Regions from separate parts of the Caldalkalibacillus salinus genome, predicted to be linked through region 1. Evidence: riboswitches for the same ligand, from Rfam matches in the RefSeq annotation. Region 1 holds a riboswitch; each other region holds the start of a gene.
What was found. Region 1 has a riboswitch for S-adenosylmethionine ahead of JKM87_RS09470 (YezD family protein). Riboswitches for the same ligand answer to the same signal wherever they lie in the genome.
Positions count from the first base shown of each region.

Region 1 (7,855 bases):
TCTTCTCCGCCCGCTTAACCTCCTGTTCTAGATGACGTACATTGGGATTAAAGGCGGCAGCCACCGTAAAATTGGTTTTCCTTCCTAATGATTTACCCGAAAAAGCCTGACCTTCGTTACACTGTTTAATCATTCTAATCAATTCTAAGGATGACAAGTCATAGACGGAGCTCGCTCCCGGGACATCCCCTACTTTGGCCGGGTCTCCCGTGATGACTAACACATCCTCCAAGCCCTGTGTCGTTAAACCCATTAAATGAGACTGTAACCCAATAAGATTTCGATCACGACAAGCAATATGGACAATTGGAGGAACATTGAGACGCTCTTTGACCATAAGCGCCATAGACTGATTGCTGATCCGGGGTGAGGCTAATGAATTGTCTGCTAAGGTAATCGCATCTGCGCCGGCCTCCTTTAATACCCGCGCGCCTTCCATAAAGCGCTCCGTGTTTAGCGTGCGCGGCGGGTCTAATTCCACGATGACGTGCGGGCGTGTGTCGTTATGGTGGGGCTCGATTTGACCACCAGCGTACACAACAGGGTCGGATCGTAGCGCCATGTTTTCACCCTGGTCCTCGTTGTCATCACCTACAGTAACAGTTGATGTCTCTCTTTCACTTTCTATCCTTTTATGATCTATCACAGCATTTTTAGCATGGTCCAGCTCTATTTCCTTAAAAAGTAGGGGACGTCGGTCTGAGACGGCTTTTGTAATGGCTTTAATATGGTCTGGTGTCGTGCCACAACATCCGCCTATCACACGTACCCCCTGTTCCCACAGTGCTCGTGCTGCCTCCTCAAAGTAGGCTGCGTTGGGGGCGTACTGGTATCGACCATCCCGATAACTTGGGAGACTCGCATTTGGATAGGCTGATAAGTAAGCGTGTTGTGGTAGAGGGACCTTTTCCAATGATTGAATCATATGATGAGGACCTAACCGACAGTTCAGGCCAACGACGTCTGCGCCATATGCTTCTAATTGTGATATTGCCTGGTGCAAATGAAGTCCCCCTTGAACGTAACCCACCCCATGCAAAGTCACTTGGGCCACGATGGGCTTGGAAGTCATACTGCGCGCACACTTCAAAACGGTCAGTAACTCTTCAAAGTCATAGTACGTCTCTAACAGCAAGCCATCCACACCTGCTTCTAACAACAGGTTCAACTGCTCCTGAAAACACTGTTCGATATCCGCTAGACGTGTCGTCTTACTTGGTAGCCCACGAATCCCCCCCATAGTGCCAAACACATAGCGGCTCTCGCTGTCCTTCGCTTGAGCGCCCTGGACCGACTGCTTGGCTACACGAACCGCCTGAGTATTGATTTCAGCAACACGATGTTCCAGTCCATAAGGTGCCAGCTTCTCAGTGTTTGCTGCATACGTATGGGTCTGTATGAGCCTCGCCCCTGCTTCAACATACGCACGATGAATGTCATAGATTTGTTCTGGATGAGTCAGGTTCAACGCTTCATAACACTGACCGACACCGTAAGAATACAGCAACGTCCCCATGGCCCCGTCCGCTACGATCATGTTTTGCTTCAGATCATCTATAAAGTTCACGATCTGACCCCCTCTACTGCTTGACTTGCAGGAGGTGTACCCTTGTTTTCTGGTAGATATCCACGGTCTCGGTCTGCTGTCCCTTCCCTTAGCGCTTGAAAGGCCTGAGTGAAATCAGCGATAAGGTCCTCGAAGTGCTCCAAACCAACAGATAATCGCAGTAAGCCATCCGAAATCCCCCGCTTCTCTCGTTCTTCCTTGGGCATGGCCGCATGTGACATCATAGCTGGATAAGACAGAATCGATTCTACTGCCCCAAGACTAACGGCAAAGACAGGTATGTTAAGGTGAGAGACAAATCGATCAACGGCGGCCTTATTCTTTAAGCAAAAGGAAAAGACGGCCCCCGGTCCTCTTGTCTGTTCAGCGTGACAGGCACTTCCGGGATGCCCTGGTCGTCCGGGATAATAGATGTGCTGCACTTCTGGAATCGTTGAGAGGAAATCTACTAGTTTCCATGCCGTCTCTTGAGACTGTTGTAAACGGACATGTAGCGTCTTTAACCCTCTCAACACGAGCCAACAGTCCTGTGCACCCAAGACGGCACCAAACGTATTTTGTAGGAAGCTTATGTCTTCAGCCAACTGTCCATCTTTCACCACAACGAGACCGGCTAAGACATCACTATGTCCAGATATAAACTTTGTCGCACTATGCACGACAAGGTCAGCCCCTAAGGATAAGGGTTGTTGTAAGACGGGAGTTTGGAACGTATTATCGACAAAGGTCAGACATCCATGCTGTTGAGCGAGTTGGCTAATAGCCCGTATATCTGTGATTTTGAGTAAAGGATTTGACGGTGTTTCAATATAGATCACTTTTGTCGTAGGCTTTAAATGAGCCTTCACTTGCTCAATGTCCGTCATATCTACAAACGTGTAGTCGATGCCAAAGCGCCTTAGCACGCCTGTCACCATACGGTAAGTTCCACCGTACACATCTTCAGATATGAGAACGTGATCGCCTTTAGAAAACAATAAGAATGCTGTTGAGATGGCGGCCATGCCTGAGGCAAAGGCAAAACCTCTCGTCCCCCCTTCCAATTGAGCGATCGTCTCTTCTAGCGCTTCCCGTGTTGGGTTGCCTGAGCGGCTGTAATCATAGGTGCCTAACGTATCCGTCTGACGCTGGTGAAAGGTTGAAGCGTGATGAACGGGTACACTGACTGCTCCCGTATCCGGCTGGACAGCATGCTCATTGTGAACCAACTGCGTCTCTGTTCGCACATGATAGTTTTGCTTACTCATCTATAGACACCCCCTTAGTTGAGGCCGTACCGGATGCCTTAACGTCAGACTGCACAGATGGTGAATGCGCCATTTTATTTTGCGTTTGGTTTATGGCCTGTGAGTCTGCTATGACTTTTGTATCTTCTATGGCTTGTGTGTTTGCTATCGCTTGTGTGTCTGCTATGGCTTGTGTGAGGGCTTGATCAAGATCATCGATGATATCTGTACTCTGCTCAATCCCTACTGAGATACGCAACAGTCTATTACACACGCCATTTTTGATACGAATATCCGCAGGTATATCGGCGTGTGTCTGCGTCGCCGGATAAGTGATAAAGGTTTCTACACCACCGAGACTCTCAGCAAAGGTAATAAGCTGAAGGTGCCTAAGCAACGGCCCGACCGCCTCTTCTTTTTTTATCCTAAAAGAGGCCAATCCCCCAATCTCAGGGTAGAACACGTCATCGACGTATTCATGTGCTTTGAGGTAGGCAACCACTCGCTGGGCATTGGTTTCCTGTTTTTCTAAACGGAGTGCTAAAGTTTTCATCCCTCTCATGAGCAACCAGGCGTCAAGTGAAGACAATGTCGATCCTATCGCATTATGCAAAGTGGCAAGTCTCTCACATAAATCAGCTCCTTTGGCCACAATAAGACCAGCTAACACATCATTATGTCCTCCTAAATACTTGGTCGCACTATGTATCACAATATCGGCTCCTGAACGAATCGGCTGTTGCCGCAAGGGTGTATTCAGCGTGTTATCCACGATGAAAGTGAGCTTGTGAGCTTGGGCGATAGCGCTTAAAGCTGCTAAATCTGCCTGATGCATCAAAGGATTGGTTGGCGTCTCTATAAAAATCGCTTTGGTATGACTACTGAGCGCTGTTGTGAATGCCTCAGGTTCACGGATATCGACGTAATGAAAAACAATCCCATAGCACTGGCGTAAATGCTCAAACAAACGATACGTCCCGCCATAAAGATCCTGACCAACGATGATCTCATCTCCTTGTTCAAACAAGCTTAATACTAATTGGATGGCGGCCATACCTGAGCTACAAGCGAATCCTTGATCTCCTTTTTCTAGATCTGCAATGGTACGTTCTAAAACGTCACGTGTAGGATTACCCGTGCGCGTATACTCGTACCCTGTCGATTGTCCTAGTCCACCATGGCGGTAAGCCGTAGAGAAAAAAACAGGTGTACTGACGGTTCCAGTTTCAGTCTCACTACGATTCCCAATCTGTGCGAGCTGTGTTTCTAACTCGTACGATTTCTCTTTTTGTCTTTTCATGCTCATCCCTCTCATCCCCCTATCCATCAAATAAAAAGAGGCCCTCATACTGACACATACGTTTTAAAACGATGTCATGTACGAGAGCCTCCGGTTGTCCGGTCAGCACTCTGCTGCTATATATTGACGCGTTTTTAGCATTGTTTCTAAATCCTAAGCCAAGTACAACAAGCTAAGTATAATGCGTTATATACAGAACTACGATTGACGCTTATCCTTTTGCTTGTTTCCTTTTTCAAGTGGGAATCTTTGTTTATCCAAGCGATGAATCTCTACGATTTGTGAATCGTGTACCACAATCTGTACTGAGCCATACTCCAATCCTGATAAAGCTTCGGTTATTCTGTTATACGTTTCGTGAGGGATTGTACTAGTTTCATTTTTAGGCATGGTTTCTCCTCCTCCACTATGATGTTCAGAGGCGTTTTTTTTTAAATAAAAAACGACCTCTGATAAGAGGTCGACGCTTATAAGTTTATTTTTAGTCCGACCTCTCATCTTTCAGAACCAAGCGTTCTGCTGGATTTGGCACCTTTTGTGTGGACTGTCAATCGAGAAGCCACACAATGGTTGCCGAGGTATCATAGGGCCAGTTCCCTCAACCTCTCTTGATAAGAGTTCTTAATGAATATGTGATTTTCAATTTGTAATTTTAACCAATTATACTCCTGACTTGAGGTCTCGTCAATGTATTTTTTAATTTATTTTTAATTTTTCTACACTTGATGTTAAACGCGCTTGTATTTGATCCTCTATCCATAAACTTATGAGCGGATGAGGTAGAATCGCTCTCCCTCGGACGTAACGCACCGACTGTAAACGACTTGGGATCACATGAGAGGTGAAGTAACCCTCAGCGATAAAAAGAGGTAAAACCACCATGGGAGCTTCTTGATTGACCTCTTCCAGGGATCGGATTTTACTTGGCAGTTGATCAGGAAGTAAGGTGGCATAGCTTACGTGCTCTAGACCTGTCTCTTTTTTCAACTGTCGCACGATGCTTGCTAAAACCGTTTGCCACTTTGTCAGCCAATGAGCCTTATCACTGCCATGAGCGACGAGCAATACAGGCTGATGGCTACTTTGCATCACCTGCCCTAGGCGCTGACGGAGGATGGACACTAGATTAGGATGATCATCAATCGGAGGACACCACTGTATTCTGGCATTCGTCCGTACTCTGGGGACGTCTGTTGGTCTTACACACCGCCGATTGATTCCAAGTATATATTGGATCTCCGCGAGATGCGTACTCCCTGAACAAACGAATAGCGGAACAACGATAATGTCTTGCACCCCTTGTTGTTCAAGTTTTTGCACACCTTCGGCGATGCTTCTCTCCTCAACAAGCTCCAAATAGCTGATCACCATCGGAATGGGTGATCGCACCCGCCGACAAAGCCGGTCAATTTGCTTAACCCAGTTCGGATTGCGTGAGCCGTGAGCGATGATGAGCACCCCTTGCCTTAAATCACCGCGAGACAAGCGTAGATTTGAATACATCCCACTCATGATAGACTCCTTTTGGTTCTTTTAACTGCTGTTCGGTAAATTGTAAAGCCTCACTAACTGTGGGAAAACGGCCACAGAAATAGTAACGCACCGCTGTGTTAAAAAGCACTTGGGCTCGAAAGTCGGCAATGTCTGCTGATGTATCCCCTTTTAAAATGCGCTGAATGATTTCAATTTGTTGTTCGAGATTTAACGTCTCTCGTGAACGATCTCTTTTGCGCTTAAGCCCGTAATCTTCAGGATCAATTTCCAATGCGTGAACCTCTTCGGGGGTCACCTTATAGTAGAAGCTCTTTCGATGTAAGGGGAGATCCTCTGAGCCTTCCACTCCCTGAACGATATATGCTTCCCGATAACCTAAAGCTCTCACGAGTGCCACATGTAAGTCGATGACAGTACGGTGAAAAACGCCGACGATTAACGTATGCGCCTGTGTGATATTAAGTAATTTCTCAACCGTGTTCAGAAATGTACGCACCCCGATTTCTTCTCGAATATGACGAATCTGGGCAAGTGGGGCACACAAGTGCTCTGTGAGCGCAAAACCCATGTTCGTCTCCTTCAATTGTTGATTGAGATCCTGTAATGTCTCCGACGTTGGCAACCCTAAGCCTTGGGCCATATCAGCCAACGATACACCCCACTTAGGAGGTAAACTTGGACTACTATGCGTATAGACCGGCACCCCACTCTGGGCCATTAAGATAGCTGAGGGAAGGGTAGCTGCAAACGTATGGCGCCCCGTATAAGGACCCGCTAAGTCTATGATTGGTTTAGAATGAAAATTTGTTGCCAATGTCTGTGCATTGGCGTTATTCATGATAGGGGCTCTCAGTCGTTTACAAAAAGCGAGCACCTCATCCACCGACTCCGTTTTCAGGCGTTGTGCGACGAGGAACGCCCCAATTTGCGCGTCCGTTGCTTCACCTGAGATGATACGTTCCGCTACTGATTCAGCCTGAGCATACGTCAAGTCTTTTGAACCTTTCTTTCCCCTGGCTACGATTTTTAACCATTGCTCCATGTTCAGTTCCCCCTTAGCCTACATGCTCAAGTCATCACGCCATCATTGCCTTTTCTACGCTTAGGCCATTGATATGTTAGTGGTTAGGACGCTTCTACTCCGATGGCAAGGATATCGTCTAGTTTTTGCTGGAGATGTGCCACTCCTACGCGTTGCACAAAGGCATAAAAGTCCTCACCGACATGCTTGTGTGCACTGAAGTAAGTGAGGAAATCTTCTAATACACGACCAATGGCCTCTCCGGGTATCTTCCCTTTTAATTTTTGGTTAAACGTTGGCGTCTCATGTAAAGTCCCACCGACATAAATTTCAAAAGCCTCCACCATTTTTTTATCTTTATTTTTCATGAGTCCCCCTTGGAGGCCAATATCGGCAATTTGCCTTTGCCCACAAGAATTGGGACAACCCACCATGTGAATGCGGACCGGCACATCAAGTGAGAGGCGCTCATCAAGCTTGAGGGCGATCTGTCTCATTCGCTCTTTCGTTTCAACGAGGGCAAGGTTGCAGTATTCTATGCCCGTACAAGACACGGAGTAGCCTATGAATCGGTTGGGCTCGGTTGTAAACCTCTCAAATATCTCTTCCTTCAATACCGTGTCAACTACCTCAGACGGTATGTGCGGTATGATGATGTTTTGCGTGTTACAATTGCGTAATTCGCCTTGACCAAACTTTTCCGATATACGTGCGAGTTCATATAGATCTGCCGACGTCATACGCCCCATAGGGACATTAGCCCCGATGTATTTCAAACCAGGTTGCTTTTGGTCGTGAACACCGTAAAAATAACCGCCATTCCAGCCCTCAAAGCAGTTGACGCCCCGAGATGGTAGATCGATATGTTCTAACAGCTTTTCTTTAAACTTTTCCACTCCCCAATCATGGACCAGAAACTTTAAGCGTGCCCGATGTCGCTTGTCACGATAACCATGGTCACGGAAGATGGTGGTCACGGCAATGGTGACATCCTTGACTTGTTCAGGGCGTACGAACACATCTAGTTCTTGTGCGAGATAAGGCTTAGAAGATAGCCCTCCACCGACATAAACGTGAAAGCCACGTACTTTTTCTCCATCTATGTCCTTCATTGCCGGGATGAAAGACAAGCAATTGATTTCTGCATGCTGGGCGTTATAGACATTAGATGAGATAGATATTTTATATTTTCGCGGAAGGTTAGAGAAATCTGAATTGCTTTGAAAATAGTGATAGATGTCCTGCAC
Region 1 covers NZ_JAERVL010000013.1:15,322-23,176, forward strand. The annotation lists gene JKM87_RS09455 (bifunctional homocysteine S-methyltransferase/methylenetetrahydrofolate reductase) at 1-1,567, opposite strand, end outside; gene metC (cystathionine beta-lyase) at 1,564-2,814, opposite strand; gene JKM87_RS09465 (methionine biosynthesis PLP-dependent protein) at 2,807-4,093, opposite strand; gene JKM87_RS09470 (YezD family protein) at 4,292-4,483, opposite strand; SAM riboswitch class I at 4,585-4,711, opposite strand; gene JKM87_RS09475 (sirohydrochlorin chelatase) at 4,790-5,605, opposite strand; gene JKM87_RS09480 (anthranilate phosphoribosyltransferase) at 5,565-6,629, opposite strand; gene JKM87_RS09485 (nitrite/sulfite reductase) at 6,713-7,855, opposite strand, start outside.

Region 2 (7,855 bases), on a different contig from region 1:
GACCTGATTGACACGATCACGGTAAGCTGCGTCAATCTTCATGGACGTGATAATGACGAGTAGGAGGGTCAGCATACATAGTTGAACGATCCATTCTGTCTGTAAATTCGTCACACTCATGCGCTTGTTCCTCCCTCATTCTGTTCATATACAGCCACACGGTTACGTCCCCTTTGTTTGGCTCCTACGTACATCGCCCGATCAGCGTGTCTTACTAGACTGAGGGCATCATCCGCATGAAGTGGATAGACGGCCACTCCGATACTTACCGTATTACGAATCAGAACTTCCTTACCTGAATGCAAATCATCTGTCACACTCACCGGTGCAGATTGGATGGCCACCCGTAGACGATCAGCTATACCATACGCTGTGTCTTGTGAGGTATGAGGTAAGAGTATCGTAAATTCCTCTCCTCCGTAGCGCGCCACCACGTCTTCCTCCTGACGCACGTGTGATTGTATAAGAGTGGCTATATGCGTAATGACTTTATTTCCAGTCAAGTGTCCGAATTGATCGTTCACCTCTTTAAAATAATCGATGTCTAGAATAAGCAATGCAAGTGGATATTCAAACTGTTGAGCGTGTTCAATCGCCTTTTCCAGCCTCTGCTCGAAGCCTCTATAGTTAAATAGTCCTGTTAGTTCGTCCTTCAGGGCTCGGCGTTCAGTCTGTTGATAAATATAAGCATTATGAATTGATGTCGCAGCGTGATGCGCCATAATTTCCAGTAGCGTGACATCCTTTTTGGAGAACCCGTTTTCCTTTAACTTGGCGAGAAAGATGACTCCGACAACCTCTTCCTTCGTCTTCAAAGGCACGGCCATTAAACTTTTAATAGGTACGTTTATGTTCGGCCTGCCCTTAGCCAAATACAGTTCTGTTTCTCGATTAATGATTATCGGTTTAGTTTTCTGTATGACTTGAGAGGCGATCCCTGCATCGGAGGACAGTGTCTCAGACGTGGCATATCGTCGATGAAAAGTATCACGTACATCGATACGAATAGGGTCTAACTGTTGGCGTTTTTCATTTAAACGGTATATGTAACACATATCGTAGGTTTGAATGTCTTGGATGGCTTGTACTAGTGCATCTAAATTTTTTTCTAGGTTTAATTCAGAGGTGAAGGAGGAGGTCAGTTCGTGGATCGTCTTAAGCTGTTGATTGGCTTCTTCGACATCATTAACGAGCTTAAAAATGTAAGCAATGATCAAAATCGGGATGGTGATGACTAATGCCCCAAACAATCCAAATCCGTATTCGTAAACGACGATTAATAACGCACTGATAGGAATAGCAAGGCAATGGGTCACCACGTTCCAGCGCAATTCCTCCCAAGTGAAAGTTGAAAGAGGCAACCGCCGTATCCACAACGTCCAATTCAGTATGACGTGATTTGTGAAAAAGCTAGTGGCAATATAGGCCACAATGGGAATAAGAGGAATATCCCCTATCAATGTGTAGGGAAACATGGCCTCAACGACATAATAAGAAAGCGCACTCATGAGTGACATCCAAAAAATTAAACAATGGAAAAAGAAATGTTTGATTTTCCATTGGTACTGAGAAAAGAGAATAAACAAAAATAAACTAATTTGAGACACCATGAGTTCAATGAGAAAACCGTATTGGAGGAATATAAACAAATGGACTAGAGGGACTAAAGACACATAGGTCTCTTTCAAGCGAATGGGGTAGGCGTTAAGTAAAACACTCACGATAAAAAACAACAGCAAGGCTATGCTATCGATCGGGGTATTCATATACGGAAATGGAAAAAACAACGCTGTGAAAATGATGGTTAACATCGTTAACCCTAAAAACGGATATAGCCTCATAGGGGAAACAATCATCATTACAGCTCCTACCCTCTCTCTTCATCCAAGTTCGAGTCCATGACTAGTACAAAACGCCTATGCTTTATCTTCTTATTATATGTTAGTCGAGTGTGAATTTCACGCGTTTTTGGAGGGTTTTAAAGCAAAAAAAGATAGAGCGACAACCATCGACACAGGCTTACATAAAAATACAAAAAATAGCAAGCCGCCTTTGACATGAGACGCTTGCTATGTATATAAGTTCACCATCATCCCTTTGATATCTTCGATGAGAGATAAGATGTTGATTTGATTTTGCTCTTGCTCCAAGACTTCGTTTGTGAGTGACACTAGAGCCTTGTCAATTTCTTTGACCGTCTTGAACTGTTTGGACCTCCCCTTAGGAGAAAGGTTTTGTTTTTCGTGGAGCTCTAGGCCGTGCTGCACTGTTTCTTGAATAAGTTCCTTGACGAGTTTTTTATACTCTTTTAAATGCCCCACTGTCATATGCTGCCCCAATTGACGGCCTTTTACATCTATTTGGGAAAGCAGCGTTCGTATGGATTGCTCATGTAACGTTTGCGTTGTCTGAGCTATCGTGGTTGAAAAAGAGGTTTTGTGCCCTCCTTTGGGGTTTCCCTTCTGTGTTGTCTCTATTTTAGGGCTTACATGGTTCTCAATCCGCAAGTAAAGGCCCCCTCCCTTAAGTCAATCACACTCTGGAGTCGCTGTGGTTGATAATGTATTTCTTTCGGCATTTGAGAGAGATACTCAATCCGAAGCCCTTCATTTGTGAGTCGTTCGATAATCTTTAATGTATCATCTTGTGAACCTGTATCTATGAGGTAAATTGTCATATCTTGCCCTTCTATTTTTGCCCATTCGCTTATAGAACGAATGACCCATTCTACTTTACTTTGTGAATAATGCGTACAGATATAGAATGTCTTTGACGCGGGGTCAATCTGGACTTGCCATAATTTTTTACACTGTACCCACACGCAGGCTAATCCGTACATTGCTAATATCCAAAGGATTAAGGATGCCATACCCATACCTCCTTTATGTCAAGGTATGCGTACGCACCCACTTTAGTGACATAGGTAAGTAAGGGTGTTCGTAACCGACCTGCTCTATCTCAGAGTATATATATAACAAGATAAGTACATTTAAGCTGAAATAGATCAGGTCCCGGTGAGTGTCGTTCTTATCTCGCCTCTCTATGCCAACATGATTACAACCGTACCCAGTTGTTCTTTATTGCTTCTACTACGGCTTGTGTACGGTCATTGACTTTCATTTTTTGCAGGATGTTGCTCACATGGTTTTTGACTGTTTTTTCACTGATATATAATAGGTCTCCAATTTTCTTGTTCTATCTTCATGCGTCGGAATTCATCAATGAGTTTCCCCGTTACCTTGGGATGGATGTACGCCCCTCCAGAAGATACGACCTTAATCGCTTCAACTAATGAGTCGACGTCCATCTCCTTTAATAGATACCCACTTGCACCTGTTTGCAGTGTTTTGTACACATAAGCTTCTTCGTCATGTATAGATAAAATAATAATCTTCGACTCAGGTGAGAAGCTCAGGATTTCTTCTGTTGCTTCAACGCCGTTCATGTTCGGCATATTAATATCTAGGAGTATGACGTCGGGCTTGTATTGTTGAACGAGTAGTAACGCTTCTGTTCCGTCTGATCCCTCTCCAACAACACTAAAGTTATCTTCCATTTCAATGATGCGTTTCACACCTTCTCGAAAGATCTTGTGATCATCAATGAGCAGTATATTGACTTGTTTGGTTTGATTCACCATCGTTGACTCCCTCCTCATTTTGGTCTTCATCGGCCGGTAGCATGATGATAACCTTGGTGCCTTTACTCGGCTCGGAATACACTTGAAAGTCTCCTTCAAGCAGTTTTACCCTTTCTTTCATACCCATAAGTCCAAAACCCTCGCTCTCAGATTGAGATTGATTGTCTTGGTCAAAACCCACTCCATTGTCTTCTATCACAACCTGAACATGATCGCTAGAGAAAGAGAGATTCACTGTCGCTTTTGTCGCTTGTGCATGCTTGATAATATTATTAAGCGACTCCTGAATTAAACGGAAGACGGCAACGTCCAATGATGAGGATGAATGAATCTCCTTCCCTTTCGTCTTAAATTTGATTTTCACGTCTACTTTTTGTTGTATTCTCTCTATGTATTTCTTCAGTGTAGGAACTAGACCCAAATCATCCAGTGCCATTGGCCTCAAGTCAAATATGATACGCCTAACATCCGCTAAGCTTTCTCTAGCTGACTGCTTGAGACTTTGTAATTCTTCTTTCGCCCTTAACTCATCCCCAGTTGAAAGGACCTTGTCCACTAAGTCCATTCGTAGGACGAGGTGCGCCATTGATTGCGCTGGACCATCGTGTATCTCTCTCGCTAAACGCTTCCGTTCCTCTTCCTGTGCTTGAATGACTTTAAATCCTAATTGTTGGTTCTGGTGTGCATCCTCGATCATTTGTTTCATTTCTGCCATGTTACCCGACAGATATTCGACAACGACACCAAACTGTGTTAAGACCCCTTCTGCCCTTTCAACCGTTTGTTCAATGTTGCGCAAGCGCAACTGAAGATCATCCCTTTTCTCTCTCAGTTGCTTTTCTTTTTCCTGTAACAAGATCCGCTCAACCTGTATGGTATTTGCCCTCTCGTACGCTTGGCGTATATCTTCTTCTGTGTACACCGTAAAATTACGACTCACTTGTGAAAGTTTTTTGCGTGCGCTCAGGAACTGCGCTTCTAAAACATCGTTTTTTTCGATTACGTCTTCGACTTCGCCCTTGACCTTTTTGATTTCGCGCTCTAAGTTGATCATTTCTTGTCTGGCTTGTTCTGCGATATCAAATACTTGATACTTGGTTTCTTCCATTGTGTTGAGGGCTCGTTCAATCACGCCGTCTAACGACGCTACTTCAATTGCCATCATCTCACATCCCTGTTCCCCATAGTTTTGATTAAGTCTCTGATTAGGCGGGACAGCATCTTGAAATCGCAGTTACCTGACTCAATTTTTAGTTATTAAGTCCTTCATACCTATATCTATCTCTCTACTTCTATTGTAGCGGATAAAAGGCTTGGCAACATTGGGAAATTTTCTAGGGTACTTTTTTACTAGTTTAAGATAAAATTTGCCATTTGCACAATAATAAAAAAACCTCAAAAGCTTTGAATGTGAGCTTTTGAGGTCGTTTAATGGCGATTTATTGCATTTTTTGACCAATTTTCATTCGGACATCGCCTGCCCTTAAACAGATATCATGGTCGATACTTTTTAAGGATCTCCGCTCTATCTGTTCTTTCCCAAGGTAAATCGACGTCGTGACGCCCGAAATGACCGTAAGCAGCTGTCTGGCGATACATCGGACGGCGTAGGTCTAATTCTTTAATTATCCCTGCCGGGCGTAGGTCAAAATGCTCGCGTACGATTTCAGCTAACTTTTCCTCATCTAGGACACCTGTCCCAAACGTGTCGATCGCGACTGAAACGGGTTGAGCCACACCAATGGCATATGCGAGCTGGACTTCAACCTTATCTGCGAGGTCAGCTGCTACGATATTTTTGGCCACATATCTTGCAGCGTAGGCTGCTGAACGGTCGACTTTAGTGGGATCCTTACCAGAAAAAGCACCCCCGCCATGTCTGGCATACCCTCCGTACGTATCAACGATAATTTTACGGCCGGTTAGACCTGCATCACCCTGAGGCCCCCCAATTACAAAACGGCCTGTCGGGTTAATGAAGATTTTCGTCTCTTCATCCACCCAATCACTCGGGACATTAGGCGTGATCACTTTTTGGATAAGGTCTTTCCTAATTTGCTCTTGATCCACTTCAGGATGATGTTGTGTTGAAATCACGATTGTATCAATTCGAACGGGTTCATTATTTTCATCATATTCAATCGTGACTTGTGTTTTGGCGTCAGGACGAAGATAATCTATCGTTTCTTTTTTTCTAGCTTCGCTCATTTTTCTAGCCAATTTATGTGCTAATGAAATCGGTAGAGGCATAAACTCAGGTGTTTCTTTACACGCAAAGCCAAACATTAGCCCTTGGTCTCCTGCACCTATGGCTTCAATCTCTTGATCAGTCATTTGTCCTTCACGGGACTCCAAAGCTTGGTTGACACCTTGGGCAATATCAGGGGACTGTTCATTAATGGCCGTTAATACTGAGCAGGTTTCGTAGTCAAATCCGTATTTGGCCCGTGTATAGCCAATATCTTTGACCGTATCGCGAACAATCTTGGGAATATCGACATAACACTCTGTGGTAATTTCTCCGGCTACTAATACCAGGCCCGTGCTGACGGAGACTTCACAAGCCACCCGGGCATTGGGGTCCTTTTCCAAGATGGCGTCTAAGATGGCATCTGAAATTTGATCACAAATTTTATCTGGGTGACCTTCTGTTACGGACTCAGATGTAAATAAGCGATGTCCCTTTTTTAAGGCCATTCTCGTTCCTCCCTTTCATTATTACGTTATAGTATGTGCATGAATTGATACGGTACTCATTCCCTTTGATATGCCATGATAAAAAGTGCTCTATACAAATAAAAACGCCTAGAGAAAAAGGCGTTTACAGTAAAGCATGACCTCTTCTCTTATCTTCCAAGAACGTCGTCGTTCTTGCAGGTTAGCACCTGTTCCTCTTTTATACTAAAAAAAGAGGGAGGTTGCCGAGCGTCATTGGGCCTGTCCCTCACACTCCTCAGGATAAGAGTATCCGTTTCAGGCATATCCTACCCTATTTGTCCACCTCTGTCAACGAATATAGTCAATTAGTCTCAATTTATAAAATGAAGGAATTTTTATCCTCTACTAGCAGGAAGATGTCACAACATGTCGAATAGTCATAATAAAGAAGTTTTATGCGATTTTTTGGCGCATTTTGTTATCTTCAGGCGGCACCTTATCTGGTTTTATAACCAGACAAACAGACGTCAGACTACAAGAGAGAATAGGAGGAAAAACGTATGAACTTAAACCTAAGGGGTATTCAAGGGAAACTCATACTGGTGTTAGCAATTACACTGATTGTCCCAACGTCCATACTCGGGTTTCTGAGTTACAAACAGACGGAGGTTATCAATCATACCGCTGTGATTGGCTCCAAAGAAGAACTAGAGGACATGTCATCATCCTTTAAAAAGTTATTCGAAGAGACAGAGGAACTTCTTGATGACTTAAGTCAAAGACCAGAGCTTAACGTTGCTCGTAATAACTTTCAAGACGCTACGACGGACTTAAACCATTTACCGTCCGTTAATGATGGCAGTAAAACGGAGTACTACTATGAGTATTTCAAAAAAATCACAGATGAATCTGAATACATCATGAACGCGTATGTCGGGTCTCAAGAAGGAGAATTCTATCTCTACCCTGTACCACCTTCTAGTGTGGACTTGACAGAATTCGACCCTCGTGTACGTGATTGGTACCAACAAGCTGTGGACAATCCAGGACAGATCATCTATACAGAGCCCTATATTGATACGGGTTCGGGAGACACCACGCTCACATTGGCCAAAACCGTACATGCAAATGACGGCAGTGTCGTAGGGGTCGTTGGGCTGGATTTTGAAATGAACAAGCTAGCAATTATGAGCCGTGAAACGATCAAAACGAACACGTTCTTAATTATTATCTTATCTTCTCTTATTGGTTTGGTGGGTCTATACTTCTTCATTCGCTCCTTTACGAGTCGGATCTATGCTCTGAAGGATACCATTGCGGCTTTAGAAAGAGGAGACTACACACAGCGTGTTAACATCAGTGGAAATGATGAGATCAGCGAATTAAGTCAATCCTTGAACCGTATGGCCGATACGAACCAAACATTATTAAGAACTGTCCTGGACTCTACAAGTAATGTGACACACTCGGCGCACGATATGCTGTCTCAAACCCAAACGTACAATGCGCAAACGGATGATATCGCACGTGCCATCGAAGAAATTGCTAGTGGGGCAA
Region 2 covers NZ_JAERVL010000006.1:220,905-228,759, forward strand. The annotation lists gene JKM87_RS06925 (hypothetical protein) at 1-120, opposite strand, end outside; gene JKM87_RS06930 (sensor domain-containing diguanylate cyclase) at 117-1,841, opposite strand; gene JKM87_RS06935 (YaaR family protein) at 2,070-2,507, opposite strand; gene JKM87_RS06940 (glycosyltransferase family protein) at 2,486-2,869, opposite strand; partial or broken gene JKM87_RS06945 (response regulator) at 3,055-3,640, opposite strand; gene JKM87_RS06950 (sensor histidine kinase) at 3,600-4,802, opposite strand; gene metK (methionine adenosyltransferase) at 5,135-6,337, opposite strand; SAM riboswitch class I at 6,484-6,605, opposite strand; gene JKM87_RS06960 (methyl-accepting chemotaxis protein) at 6,859-7,855, shown strand, end outside.
Region 2: it holds a riboswitch for S-adenosylmethionine, as region 1 does, so the genes downstream of both, metK (methionine adenosyltransferase) here and JKM87_RS09470 (YezD family protein) in region 1, are expected to answer to the same signal.

Region 3 (7,855 bases), on a different contig from region 1:
TTCTTTCCGACAAAGACCTCAGCAAGATAGTTATTGACGCTTTCTCCTTCGTCTTCACCGAAGAAATTCTCAACGTAAGTGACCTTACTGTTATCCTCAGCCACAATCAAGATGTGTGGGACGAGACCTGCTTCACTGTTCGCTTGCCAGAACAATGTCTGAACAGGCACTTCTACTTCCGTATTCTTAGGAACGTATAGGAATACACCACTATTGAAAAGTGCGGCATGTAGCGCGCTAATCTTATGATCATCTACTTTACCAACCTGGTTCATAAAGTATTTCAGTAATAAATCTGCGTGATCCTTTGCTGCCGTTTTGATGTCTGTTAGAATTACACCTTTGTCTTTTAGCTCTTGGTCTAAAGACTGATAGACAGCGTGTGCGTTTTTATGAATCAATAAGTTCTTCAAATCCGCTCCTTCACCCAACTGGGCACGCAGATCTTCTGGCAATTCACTAATATCTGATAGTGTCTCTTTCTCCACTTCGTGAATAAACTGATATAGATTCCACTTATCGATATTTGTCTTTTCTACTTTGGGTAGCGCAAGGAGTTCACTGTTCTCAAGGCCACGCAATCGAAGTTCTAACAGCCAAGAAGGTTCATTGTGCTTCTGTGAGTACTGGGTAATATAGTCGCGGTTGAAGTTGACTTTCGTTTCTACGGTCATGCCAATCCCCCCTTAGCTATTAGGCCTCTTGACCTACAGTTTCGTCTTTGATACCCAGTTCCTCTTTGATCCAGTCGTAACCTTCTTCCTCTAAGCGTTGTGCGAGCTCTGGTCCACCCGATTTAACAATGCGTCCTTGCATCATAACGTGAACGTGGTCTGGCGTAATATAATTTAATAAACGTTGGTAGTGTGTAATAATTAAAAATCCACGATCCTTACTGCGAAGGTTATTCACCCCTTTTGATACGACTTTAAGTGCGTCGATATCAAGGCCGGAGTCAATCTCGTCAAGAATACATAAACGAGGCTCAAGCATGAGCATCTGTAGAATTTCATTACGTTTTTTCTCTCCACCTGAAAAGCCTTCGTTTAGGTAACGTTGAGAGAATGAATTATCCATATCTAAGATGTCCATCTTTTCATCTAGGCTACGAATGAATTTCATGAGAGAAATCTCGTTGCCTTCGCCACGCTTGGTATTGACAGCAGAGCGAAGGAAATCCGCCGTCGTCACACCACTCACTTCACTTGGGTATTGCATGGCTAAGAAAAGGCCAGCTTTTGCTCTCTCATCTACTTCCATTTCAAAGAGATCTTCACCGTCTAGTTCTGCTTGACCGCCTGTCACCTCATAGTTTGGATGGCCCATTAAGGCAGATGCTAATGTACTCTTACCCGTCCCGTTTGGACCCATGATGGCATGGATTTCTCCACCTTTTACTTCTAAGGAGAAATCTTTTAAGATTTCTTTATCTTCAATCGCCACTTTTAAGTCTTTGATTTTTAAGTGTGGTGCTGACATCGTTGAATACCTCCTACATAATCTAAGTATTTGAAAGGATTTGCTCCTCTGTTCTCTGATTAGTAATTATCAGTGATTATCATTTGACCTTCATTATAGTATATCATATGCAGAAATCAAGAAAAGTACTTAACCATAATCTAAACGGATGGAAGTTTGATAACTAGTTAAGATTTCTAGCATATGCTCTCTCAGTGTTCTTCTATCGGTGACTAGAACAATTTTACGTTGGAGCAACTCCATTCCCAACTAATTAATTATAATTATTATTAATTAGTACTTCTTATATTTTAACACAGACAAAAAGGATTTGCACACATTTGCAAATCCTTTTTAATTGCGTCATAATCGATCAAACTGCTGCTCTATATCATAGTACGTCTTCAATGATGACCTTATTTTAGTTTACTATCTAATTGTGAGACCACTCGCATACTCTTCTGATACTCTTTTTCTCGTTCTTTTTCCACTTTCACCTGTTGGTCAAAAGACTCATCATACTCTGCATAGGACAAGCCATGTACACGATACATCGCTTGCTCCATTTGGGGCGTCGTTTCCGACTTGGTGGAAGAAATAATTAATCACAATCCTTTCTTGTTTTCTTCCGTTTCATTTTATCATGTTTTAACCCAGCCCCAAAACAGTGTGTAGTTGTTGCAACTCTTCTGACTACAAGTGACACCATGTTAGGTTTTCTCACCACGTTATCGTGTACATATCCCTCGTTATGCTCCATATAACTTCATTAATGTTGCGTACGGTTTAAATGTGCCAAGCATTCTTGTACGAGTGTCACACCTTGGCTCATCGTTGCGCCACCGCCAAATGCTGCACACACGCCAACCACTTCTAAGATTTCTTCATCTGTTGCGCCTTTATGTAGTGCTTCTTGAGTGTGATAGACGATACAATATTCATCTTGGGAAAAGATGCTGATCCCTACCCCGATTAGATGCTTCATCTTTTTATCCAGCGCGCCTTCTTCAAAGCAAGCACCGGTGAAATCATTATATCGCTTTGCAATCTCTGGCATTTTCTCTTCAAAATGTCCTAAACCCTCTTTATACTCTTGCAGCCATAACTGTACTTCATTCTCCATAGGTTCCTCTTGCATGGAAGCATTCTCCTTTCTGATCTTCATGTTTGTCCTTATCTTACCCTACGGCAAACAAAAAATACCTGCTTACGAAGCATAAAAAACTTCGGTAAGCAGGTCACAGACATCCTTTTATCGGACAGAACTAACACGATCTTTTTAGAACTAACCGATTTGATGATTTAGTTTTTTATGATTGAGTTTGATTAAAAGGCCGGGATCACATTGCCTTCGTAATTTTCTTCGATAAACTGGCGCACTTCTTCTGACGTGATCGCTTCTACTAAGGCTTGAATACGCGGATCATCTTCTTGTCCTTCAATTGTGGCAACCACATTCACGAATGGGTTATCATCAGGAGATTCTAAGATCAGGGCATCTTCCGCTGGAGAGAGGCCTGCTTCTAACGCATAGTTCGTGTTAATAATAGCCAAATCCCCATCTTGGTATAGCGCGGGTAGCGTCGCAGCCTCGACACCTGTAAATTCCAATTCTTTCGGGTTATCAACGATGTCATCTACAGTGCCGTTGAACCCTACACCTTCTTCTAATGTGATTAAGCCTTCTGACTCTAGTAAGGCTAGGAAACGGCCTTCTTCAGATACGGCCATCGGGTGTAAGATTGTAGCTCCCTGAGGAAGTTCTTCTATAGAATCATAGTGGGCAGAGTATGCGCCCATCGGTTCGATATGCACACCGACAACGTCTACGAGATTATATCCTGCTGCCTCATTCTCAGCTTTTAAATAAGGAATGTGTTGAAAAAAGTTGGCGTCGATTTCGCCAGCGTCCAATGTTTGGTTAGGTGTTGTGTAATCTGTAAACTCGACGATGTCTAATGCGATTCCTTCTTCTTCAAGCATCGGTTTTACAAATTCTAAAATTTCAGCATGAGGGACCAAGGTTGCCCCCACTGTTAACTCTTGCACTTCTTCCCCATTTTCATTTCCAGCACCTTCATTATCTCCACCTTGCCCTTGTCCACATGCCGCAAGAACTAAGATAAGAGCAAAAATAAAGCCAAACTGTAAAATTTTCTTCATGGTTTTCTCTCCTTTTTCTTTTTTATTATTTTTGGGTTATTGATATATATTTTAAACTTTACCGCTTGTCTATTTTCCTAACGATAAAGTCCCCAAGCATCTGAAAGATTTGTACCATAATAATGATGTTTATCGTTGAAATCCAGATGACATCCCACTGGTGACGCTGGTATCCCATGAATGCCAAGTGTCCTAATCCGCCCGCCCCAATCAGTCCAGCCATAGCGACATAGCCAATAAGTGCAATTCCTGTGACGGTAATGCCTGATACTAACGCCGGTTTAGATTCAGGAAGCAATACTTTATATATAATCTGGAGGTTGGACGCGCCCATCGACTTAGCCGCTTCAACAACCCCTTTTGGAATTTCTCTGAGACCAATTTCAACTAATCTGGCGTAGAATGGCGCAGCACCAATAACTAGAGCAGGAATCGCTGTTTTAGCCCCGATGGCACTACCTAATAGCGCTCTAATGATAGGGACGAGTAAGATTAAAAGAATAATGAAAGGAATAGAGCGAAAAATATTCACAAATGCGCTCACAGCTCTGTATAGCTTCTGGTTTTGCCATGGGTTCCCCTCAGCCGTCATATACAGGAGTATGCCAAGTATCACGCCAAAGATGGCAGTGAAGAGAATGGACACGCCCATCATATACAGTGTCTCTACAGTCGCATCCCATACTCGGTCCCAGCGTACATTGGGCACGACATCTTGCTGAAACCCATTCAATAGGTCTGTCATGTTGCTAACACCTCCACTTCTACTCCTTGATTTCGGAGGTAGGTCAGTCCTTTCTCTATGTCACGATCTTGACCACTAATGTGCAGTATGAGTGTCCCGTAGGAAGAATCTTTAAGACGACTCACCTTCCCTTGCAGGATATTCACTTCTAATGTTGTTTCTCTGATTAACCCGTTAATGATTGGCTTTTCCGCCTCTTCGCCAACAAAGTGACATTGTATCACTTGGCCACCATCGATGTCCCAATCCGCATGTACTTCTAATGCTTCATTCGACTCGGTCACCTGCTTCACAAACCTTCGCGTCATATCTTGCTGCGGATTCTGAAAGACCTCTATGACATGACCCATTTCAACAACTTTCCCACTATCCATCACCGCCACTCTGTCACATATCTTGCGGATAACATGCATTTCATGTGTGATAAGGACAACTGTTAATCCTAGCTTTTTGTTGATGTCTTGTAGTAATTGCAAAATGGCATCCGTTGTCTTAGGGTCCAAGGCTGAGGTGGCTTCATCACATAGTAACACTTTTGGATTATTGGCCAATGCGCGCGCAATCCCGACACGTTGTTTTTGTCCGCCACTCAGTTGTGATGGATACTGGTCCTCTTTACCTTCTAGCTCAACTAAACGTACCAGTTCCATGACCCTCTCTTCCCGCTGCTCAGGTGGGACTTTTGCTATTTCTAAGGGAAATGCGATGTTCTCCTTGACGGTCCGTGACCAGAGCAAATTAAAGTGCTGAAAGATCATGCCGATTTCTTGTCTCTGCTTTCGCAATTCAGTAGAGGGGAGTGCACTGATATCAACACCATCGATGTGGACGGCGCCACTCGTTGGCCTCTCAAGCAGATTTAGCATACGAATGAGTGTACTCTTCCCAGCTCCACTATAACCTATGACCCCAAATACTTCCCCTTTTTGGATGTCTAACTGTACATGGTCCACCGCTGTTACGGATTGTTGATTCCCACGGAAAACTTTAACCACGTCTTGTAAGTTAATCATCCTACCACCTCACTTTCTATTTAAACAATATAGATCCATCGTTAATACATTGTAGCGAACAGCAAATACATCCATAAAAAAAATCCTTTCAGCTTCAAAGCGGAAAGGATGCGAGTTATTATCTTCATCCTCTCATCACTCGAAGATTTACCTCTTCGCAGGAATTGGCACCTTTCCTTCATGTCGTCCACGAAGGCGGTTGCCGGGTTTCATAGGGCCAGTCCCTCCACCTCTCTCGATAAGAGTGCATGTATCATTCAGTTTATAAGTCACTGAAGAAGATAATAACATGACTTTATTTAGTTGTAAACCGTTTTGTTAAGCATGAAAAAGTTGGCAGTTCTATCTCCAACTGGCTTAAGCCAGCAATATCTTCTGCGAATGTATTTAATCACGTTCTAAGGTGTCGTTGCAAGGTGAAGCCAACTCTTATTATCATGGGTGCTTTGAGCGTCATCCAATTGTCCATTGACGTCATTTTTCATGTTCTCTTGGGATTTAGGTCCGTTTTGATGTCCATTCCCATGTTCCCCTTTACCCGGTGTGTGTTTTTTTTTATCATCGGAGCTTGATCCAGATGACTCACGTTGTTTCTCTTTGTTATCTTTTTCTAAACCGGGAGGGATAAATAATAGGCCTGGTGCATTCAAACGTCCTTTACCGGACTTTTTTTCCTCAGAGGCACCTTCTTCATCCGAACTTTCAGTCATACCTTCAACTTCTATATTAACGCTTTTATCTTCAGAGTCTGGATGATTGCCATTGTTGCCTTGGCCTTTGTTGTTACCTTGGCCTTTGTTACCATTGCCTTTATTGCCTTGACCCTGGTTACCTTGGCCTTTATTGCCTTCACCTTTGTTACCTTGGCCTTTGTTGCCTTGATTGTCTTGACCCTCATGACCTTGGCCTTTGTTACCATTAACACCTTTACCGTTTTCTTGACCTTCTTCAGAAGCGTTATGATGTCCATTCGATTGACCTGGTTGTTCATCTACATCCTCTTCAGCTTCACCATTGTCCTTATGATTGGATATCACATTTTGTAAGCCGTTAAACTCTTGTGCCAACTCCGCAATGGATTGACCTTTTAATTCCTCAAGGTTGATGTCTACCCCTTGTTCTTTAGCTCCCAAATAAATGGAGTAACGCCCGGTAGACATACCCTCTTCTTGCGCTTTCGTACGTACCTCTTCATCCACTGTTACTTTGTGAAGCTTCACTTTGTTCTCTTGTTCTGCCTCTGTTTCCTCTACAGGCTCATGACTGACTTCACTCTCGATAAGCTGTAAGGCAGTATCAACGTTTTCTGTGTATTTCGTTTCACTATCTTGGTCAACGAATGACGTGGCTAATAGCACATCTTGGTTCCCCTCAAGAAAGCCATCGATTCTTGCTTGGGAAATCACGTCATATGTTAGTTCTGGAAGTGACTTTCCTTTCCATTCATCACTAAGATGTGAAACTAGGAGCTTCCCATCATCATTTAGAGGTTCTAAACTAATGACTTCCATGGACTTATTAAGGCCCATTTCGATACTAGGATTGATGTCGATGTTGACATAGGCTACTGCGGTATCATCAGCTCCAAAAGGGACGAGGGCGAACATGGATGCGAATACTAATAAGAAGGAAGCGACTAAGGCTAATGCTGGTACAGTTTTCTTCTTTCTGCTTTTGACTTCGAACGGTACAACTTGAGCAGAAGGTACGTCAACTTCCATTCCAACTTCCCAGTGCAGTTTGTTTGCTTTGACTTTACGGAATTCGCCTTCAGGGGTCATGACAACTGCTTCGTCATTTTTCATTTCTAGAATGAGTCCCTTATTCACTGATTTCCCTCCCTTCTTTCATGTCTTCCTCTGGCTCGATATAGGATTGCAGTGATTCATACCCTCCGATATAAATCAACGCCATCGCTATTATATACTTTCGATTCCTCTCTACCGTTTTACGACTGCAGTTCACAAATTTTAATAATTCTTTCATCGGAAGTTGCTTTTTTTCCTTTAAATGAAAAACAAATTCTTGGTGTGTGGCGAGGGTTTTGGCGATTTGCTTTGCATTTTCTCTAGCATCTACATGCTTAGGACATAGGGTGACCAAATCCTGGAAGGTGATGTCGTACTCCTTGAGTAGCTCCTGGTAATCAGCGATATCCATTCTACGACGTTCAATTTCTTGGTGCTGTTGATACTGGTTGACAGAGGCGTGAACTTGGGCGATGCTTTCTTGTTGCTGTTCCTCATCTGTTGATTCTGTTTCTAAGAAGATATCACGCGTTTGTCTCGTTTCCTTACGTATATAATCAATCACACGACGACGAATGACCATTTCCGCAAAAGATAGAAACGATGTGCCTTGTTGGTTTTCGTAGTGGTTAATCGCTTCGTTAAACGCTTCAATAGCCACACTATACTCATCACGAGATTGGTCAATATACTGTTTACAGACCTTAGAAGCGACTTTCGCTATAAAA
Region 3 covers NZ_JAERVL010000015.1:228,074-235,928, forward strand. The annotation lists gene sufD (Fe-S cluster assembly protein SufD) at 1-674, opposite strand, end outside; gene sufC (Fe-S cluster assembly ATPase SufC) at 694-1,479, opposite strand; gene JKM87_RS10690 (YuzK family famiily protein) at 1,875-2,024, opposite strand; gene JKM87_RS10695 (carboxymuconolactone decarboxylase family protein) at 2,228-2,596, opposite strand; gene JKM87_RS10700 (MetQ/NlpA family ABC transporter substrate-binding protein) at 2,785-3,621, opposite strand; gene JKM87_RS10705 (methionine ABC transporter permease) at 3,680-4,366, opposite strand; gene JKM87_RS10710 (methionine ABC transporter ATP-binding protein) at 4,363-5,379, opposite strand; SAM riboswitch class I at 5,509-5,624, opposite strand; gene JKM87_RS10715 (anti-sigma-I factor RsgI family protein) at 5,778-7,208, opposite strand; gene sigI (RNA polymerase sigma-I factor) at 7,201-7,855, opposite strand, start outside.
Region 3: it holds a riboswitch for S-adenosylmethionine, as region 1 does, so the genes downstream of both, JKM87_RS10710 (methionine ABC transporter ATP-binding protein) here and JKM87_RS09470 (YezD family protein) in region 1, are expected to answer to the same signal.